3 regions of the uncultured Agrobacterium sp. genome follow, and region 1 is predicted to be linked to each of the others. Evidence: predicted binding sites of a transcription regulator. Region 1 holds the regulator's gene; each other region holds the start of a gene.
The links. Region 1 encodes LexA, which represses DNA repair genes until DNA is damaged. Its sites were predicted from a motif close to TGTTCNNNNTGTGTTCNG; they were not measured.

Region 2: QZ869_RS15720 (helicase-related protein) is a predicted target of LexA. The motif match lies at 1,360-1,377, and genes of this name have one in related genera.
Region 3: ruvC (crossover junction endodeoxyribonuclease RuvC) is a predicted target of LexA. The motif match lies at 1,397-1,414, and genes of this name have one in related genera.

Annotation. Positions count from the first base shown of each region.
Region 1 is NZ_CAJYTV010000011.1:589,146-591,414, forward strand. It holds gene kdsA (3-deoxy-8-phosphooctulonate synthase) at 1-399, opposite strand, end outside; gene QZ869_RS11335 (hypothetical protein) at 401-547, opposite strand; gene lexA (transcriptional repressor LexA) at 878-1,603, shown strand; gene QZ869_RS11345 (GFA family protein) at 1,750-2,148, opposite strand.
Region 2 is NZ_CAJYTV010000017.1:118,250-120,518, forward strand. It holds gene QZ869_RS15720 (helicase-related protein) at 1-1,144, opposite strand, end outside; gene QZ869_RS15725 (ubiquinone biosynthesis hydroxylase) at 1,496-2,269, opposite strand, start outside.
Region 3 is NZ_CAJYTV010000003.1:163,538-165,806, forward strand. It holds gene QZ869_RS01740 (YebC/PmpR family DNA-binding transcriptional regulator) at 1-111, shown strand, start outside; gene QZ869_RS01745 (LLM class flavin-dependent oxidoreductase) at 244-1,245, opposite strand; gene ruvC (crossover junction endodeoxyribonuclease RuvC) at 1,458-1,970, shown strand; gene ruvA (Holliday junction branch migration protein RuvA) at 2,023-2,269, shown strand, end outside.

The sequences.
Region 1 (2,269 bases):
CACCAGAAGATCGGTCTGACGGCTGAGAAACGCCGGGATTTGCAGGACATCGACGGTCTCCGCTACAACGGCGCACTGCTCTTCCGTGTGGATATCGGTCAGCACCGGAAAGCCGAACTCTTTCTTGAGGTCGGTGAAGATTTCCATGGCCCTGTCGAGGCCGATACCGCGCTTGCCGGAAAGAGAAGTACGGTTCGCTTTATCGAAAGAGGACTTGTAAACCAGCCCGATGCCGAGCTTGGCGCACAATTCGTGAAGCGTGCCGGCAATCATGAAAGCATGGTCGCGGCTTTCCATCTGGCACGGGCCGGCAATCAGCGAAAACCGTTCCGTATTGGAGAAGGAGACAGCGCCTTTTCCCTCGCCAGCCACCACTTTCAAATTGTTTTTTACAGTCATCTCATTCCTCACGACTCATGCGCCAGACATCGCCGGCAACCGCAACCTTGCGAGCTTGCAAAGGCCTTACAACATCAGCCCAAAAATCGGAATCGATTTTCCAGCTCTTCAGGCTTGAAACCTTGCGCCAGCAAAATGCGACAAACATTCTCGCTGTTCTCACCTCCAGAGGAAACCCGGACCGGTTTCGACGCCTTCCAGGCCTTCCTCGCACGCTGGCTTCGGTCGGCTCCTTCTCCTGCGAGACGCGGTTCTAACCAAGCTGAGCGATCAACCTGCTGCTCGCCATCGTCGTGTTCAGGAGGATGCTGTCATATTCCTAGCGGCAAGCTTCCACATTTGCGCGGAAACAGGACAGCGAAACGGCAAGCCGGAACGTTTGCGGAATTTTAAGGGATTGCAGAACACATATGGAACATATAGTGTTCGTTCTGTATTTGTTTCGCGAATTCTCGCAACGCATTCCAAGGGTTTTCTCATGCTCACGCGCAAACAGCAGGAACTGCTCCTATTCATTCATGAACGAATGAAAGAGTCCGGCGTGCCCCCGTCTTTCGATGAGATGAAAGATGCCCTGGACCTCGCTTCCAAATCCGGTATTCACCGTCTGATCACCGCCTTGGAGGAGCGCGGCTTCATCCGCCGTCTGCCGAACCGGGCAAGAGCGCTGGAGGTTATCAAACTCCCGGAAGCCTATTCCGCACCCGCGCAGAAGCCCGTACGTGGATTCGCCCCAAGCGTGATCGAGGGTAGCCTCGGAAAGCCGAAAGCGCCGGAACCTGCCCCTGCTTCAAAACCCGTAAATGATGCGATTTCAAGCGCGGTCACCGTTCCTGTGATGGGACGCATCGCTGCCGGTGTTCCGATCTCCGCCATTCAGAACAATACCCACGATGTTGCCGTGCCGGTGGACATGATCGGGACGGGTGAACATTACGCATTGGAAGTCAAGGGTGACTCCATGATCGAGGCCGGCATCTTCGATGGAGACACCGTGATCATCCGCAATGGCAGCACGGCCAATCCTGGAGACATCATCGTCGCTCTTGTGGATGATGAGGAAGCAACGTTGAAACGGTTCCGCCGCAAGGGTGCTTCGATAGCCCTGGAGGCCGCGAACCCGGCCTATGAAACCCGTATCTTTGGGCCCGACAGGGTCAAAATTCAGGGCAAACTTGTGGGTCTCATTCGCCGTTATCACTGACCGGTGACTGAAGGCACCCTACATCGGATCGGTTGAGCGCAGTAATCTCAGAACAAAATCAAAAAGGCAGGTCATCGCCTGCTTTTTTTGTATTCCGCGCCTCAACGGAGACAAAAGCAATGATGGGACAATGAAACTGCACGGGTCTATCGCCCTTCTTCGGTTCGGCCTGTCGATTTCCGATCGCGATCGAAACGGCGCAATGCGGGGTAATCCGGAAGCCATGCCTCACGGCGGATTGTCCAAAGCTCGTAGGTCGGCTCAAATTGATCCGGCTCGTCGAGTGAACCGAGATTGACCTCTACTTCGTCGCCGCTCCGGCCAAAAACCGGTGAACCGCAATCGGGGCAAAAAAAGCGGCCATTGTAGCTGCGAGTGTCTCCATCGATCGTTACGGCATCCTCTGGAAAAATTGCCGAGGCAAGAAAGAGCGCACCATGATGTTTGCGACAATCCATGCAATGACAAATCCCGACACGATAAGGCTGACCGACAAGAGATAGCCTTACCTTGCCGCAGGCACAGCCACCAGACCTCACCACCATGTTATTCCTCCTACTCCACGATACCTAGCCACCGAACACCGAACTTCGAATGAAGTTCAAATCCCACCACTCACGGCGACTGTTTTTGCTCTTCGACAGACCGACACATCAAATAATGTGA
Region 2 (2,269 bases), on a different contig from region 1:
GATCGGCATGTTGTGCAGGCGCGATGCGGCGATAGTCCGGCAAAGCGCAGGCTTCCCACAATCTTTCGACACGCTCCGGCGTCGTGGTGACGTCGATGATCTCCGGATAGCGCGCCAGATATTCAAGCGCCTGCTGGTCGATGGCGGGAAGCGCACGTGACAGGCCCTGCACCGTTGGTGCGGCGTCAAGGCTCGCCTGGAGATTTCTGATAGATGAGAAATCGAAATTCTTGGTGCGCCATTGCAGCACTTTGACCGGATCGAACTCGTGTGATTCGATCCGCTCCACCAGTTCATCGTCCAGCGGATCGACCCGGCCCGTGACGCCAAAGGTGCCGTCGCGCAAATGACGTCCGGCACGACCGGCGATCTGGCCCATTTCAGCCGGGTTCAGATTGCGGAACTGGTAGCCGTCGAATTTACGGTCCTGGGCAAAGGCCACGTGGTCGACATCGAGGTTCAGACCCATGCCGATGGCATCGGTCGCGACAAGGTATTCCACATCGCCATTCTGATAAAGGCCGACCTGGGCGTTGCGGGTGCGGGGAGACAGCGCGCCAAGAACGACGGCAGCACCGCCGCGCTGACGACGTACCAGTTCGGCAATCGCATAGACCTCGTCGGCGGAGAAGGCGACGATGGCCGAACGCTGCGGCAGGCGGGTGATCTTCTTCGAGCCCGCATAGAAGAGCTGTGAGAGGCGAGGGCGCTCGACCATCACGATGCCCGGCAGCAGCTTTTCGAGAATGGGCCGCATAGTGCCGGCACCCAAAAGTAGCGTCTCTTCCTTGCCGCGCAAGTGCAGGATGCGGTCGGTGAAGATGTGGCCGCGTTCCAGATCGCCCGCGAGCTGTACCTCGTCGATGGCGACGAAGGCGGCATTGGTTTCGCGCGGCATCGCTTCCACTGTACAGACGGAATATTTGGCGCGGGGAGGGGAGATCTTCTCTTCGCCGGTGATCAGCGCGACGTTGTTGGCGCCGACCTTTTCCACCAGTCGCGTATAGACCTCGCGCGCCAGCAGGCGCAGCGGCAGGCCTATGACCCCGCTTCCATGCGCCACCATTCTTTCAATGGCATAATGGGTCTTGCCGGTATTTGTCGGTCCAAGAACGGCCGTTACACCGCGGCCGCTCAAGATCATGGGGCGAAAATTCAACGTACTATCCGCGAAAACGACGATGCTGCTACTCTTCGGACACGGCGTGAGGGCGCCCGCATTTTAGTCCTTCACACATGGCAATCGAGAGGGCCAAACGCAAGGACGAAAGCGTTATCAGCGGCGTCTTCGCTCATTTGATTGCCGGATACGGTCGCGCAAAACGCTTTTTTACCGAGAAACGCCAAAGCCACAAGATTCGGAACAGGTTGAGAACGAATCAGAGACGAATCGCTGACTCCAGAAGATTCAGTCTTTGTTCACGGCAAGATGTGGCTTTCTCTGCCGTCAAAGCCACCAGATGCTGAATCAGATGTCGCTAAAGAACGATGCCGGCTACAGAGGTTGTCCCGCCAGCAGTTTTGGGCCATTGCGATCCGAGGTTCCGGCAGCTTGGCCGATAAAGTAGGATTTGAGCGCTGGAATCCGGTCGACGAGGCCAAGCCCGAAATCGCGCGCGACGCGGATAGGGCCGACATCGTTTGAAAAAAGACGGTTCAGCACGTCGGTTGTCACGCCCATACGCACGGTATCGAAGCGGCGCCAGGACTGGTAGCGCTCCAGCACGTTGAGAGAACCGATATCGAGCCCGATGCGATCGGCCTCGACGACGGTTTGCGCCAGCGCTGCCGCATCCTTGAAGCCAAGATTGAGCCCTTGGCCGGAAATTGGGTGAATGCCGTGAGCGGCGTCGCCGGCCAGCGCAATGCGCGGTGCGACGAAAGCGCGGGCGAGCGTGAGGCCAAGAGGGAAAGCGCGGCGCGGACCGACAGGGCGGATGGGTCCGAGCTTGTGGCCGAAGCGCCGCTCAAGCTCTTCTTCGAAAATCAGATCGTCGGACGCAACGAGACTGTCGGCGTCCGCAGTACGTTCGGTCCACACCAGCGAGGAGCGATTGCCTTTAAGCGGCAGGATGGCGAATGGGCCGGACGGCAGGAAATGCTCTTCCGCGCAGCCATTGTGCGGGCGTTCGTGCTCGACAGTGGTGACGATGCCAGACTGGTCATAAGCCCAGTGGACAGTCTTGATGCCAGCCATGTCGCGCAGCGCCGATTTGACGCCATCACAGGCAACCAGCAGACGTGTCTCAACCGACGACCCGTCGGAAAG
Region 3 (2,269 bases), on a different contig from region 1:
GCCCAGTCGTTGATGAAGCTTATCGGCAATCTCGAAGACGATGACGACGTGCAGAACGTCTATTCGAACTTCGAAGTGTCCGAAGAAGTCATGGCGAAGCTGTCTGCTTGACACTCTCTGGCTCCGTCCGATGTGAGGACGGCAATCGAAAGCGACAGATCAAAAGCACTAAGGCCGGATTTGCTCCGGCCTTTTTCATTTTCAATGGTGACAGTGGTAGAGGCGTGTCAGAGCACAGTCGGCTCAAGCCGCCTTCTTCACGCCTCCGCGCACCTCGGCGAAAACTTCAACCGACCGCAGCCGCTTATTGATGTCGTGGATCGGCATGGAGACGATCAATTCGTCTGCGCCGGTCTCGCCCAGGAACTGCTGAAGCTTGCGATCGATGGTCGCGTGCGAACCGACGGCGGCGTAGCGCAGCGTGTGTTCCACCGTGATCCGCTCCATATCGTTCCAGTAACCGTCCATGCTGTCCACCGGCCGCGGGAAGGGCGTGCGGACATTCTTGCGCAGATTGACGAATTGCTGTTGCGCGGAGGTGAAGAGATGTCGCGCCTCCTCGTCCGTATCGGCACCGACCCCCATGATGCCGACCATCATGTAAGGCTCCGATAACGTCGCGGATGGCTGGAAGCGCTCGCGGTAGATGGCAATCGCATCCATCAGCATGTCCGGGGCGAAGTGCGAGGCGAAAGAATAGGGCAGGCCCAGCGCCGCGGCGAGATGGGCGCTGTAGATGCTTGAGCCCAGAAGCCAGATCGGCACGTTGGAGTTGACACCCGGCACGGCAAGGATTGCCTGGTCCGGCTCGGGGGAGCCGAGATAGCGTTGAAGCTCAACGATGTCATGCGGGAAGTTTTCCGCTCCAGCGTCGAGATTGCGGCGAAGCGCACGCGCCGTGCGCATATCCGTACCCGGTGCCCGACCGAGGCCGAGATCGACACGCCCCGGCAGCAATGCTGCGAGCGTGCCGAACTGTTCGGCAATCACGAGCGGCGAATGGTTCGGCAGCATGACGCCACCCGAGCCGACGCGGATCCGAGAGGTCGCGGCACCCACATGGGCAATGACAATGGACGTGGCGGCGCTGGCGATGCCTGGCATGCCGTGATGTTCGGCAAGCCAGAAACGCTCGTAACCGTTCTCTTCCGCCTTGATGGCCATGCGGCGGGAATTATCGAGCGCCTTGCTTGCGTTCTCTCCGTCGCCAATCGGCGAGAGATCGAGAATGGAAAAGGGAATCATGGCATGCTCCTTGCGGCATTTCTTTGTAAGGAAATGTAATGCGAAGTGTCGCATTTGCCATAGTCGTCGCAGCGAATTGATCCATGGTTCAAAAAAACTGACGGGCTGATGACGCGTAGGGCGTGGCTCCAGTCCGGCTTTTCTCATTGAATGTTTTTGTTTTGTTCACTTATGGCTGGCAGGTTTCAAGCCCACAGGATAGGGTTTGACACATGCAAAACGCGATTCGAATTATCGGCATTGATCCGGGCCTAAGGCGTACCGGCTGGGGCGTCATCGAAACGATTGGCAACAGCCTGCGTTTCGTTGCCTCCGGCACTGTGACGTCCGATGCCGAGATGGACCTCGCGTCGCGCCTTTGCCAGTTGCATGACGGGCTGGCGGATGTCGTGCATTCCTATCAGCCAGATGAAGCAGCTGTTGAACAGACCTTTGTCAACAAGGATGCTGTGGCGACGCTGAAGCTCGGACAGGCGCGTGGCATCGCCATGCTCGTTCCTGCGCGCGCAGGTCTTCATGTTTCCGAATATGCACCGAATGCGGTCAAGAAGGCGGTGATCGGGGTCGGCCACGGGGAAAAGCAGCAGATCCACATGATGCTCAAAATCCTGATGCCGAAGGCCGAGTTCAAGGGCAACGATGCCGCCGATGCGCTGGCGATCGCCATCTGTCATGCACATAACCGCGGTGGCGAGCGGATGCGCCGCATTCTCGCCGCCGGCTAGGCAGACTCTTTTCGGCTTTAAGCTCTCTCTCTCAAACATCACGGACGCGACGATGATCGGCAAACTCAAAGGCACCATAGAAGAAATCGGCGACGACTACGTTCTCGTTGACGTTCATGGCGTCTGCTATGTGGCGCATTGCTCGGCACGCACGCTGTCGCGGCTTGGCTCTGTCGGCGAGGCGGTCGTGCTGTTCATCGAGACCTATGTGCGCGAGGACCAGTTGAAGCTGTTCGGCTTCATGAGTGCTCTGGAACGCGAGTGGTTCAACCTGCTGCAAAGCGTGCAGGGTGTGGGCT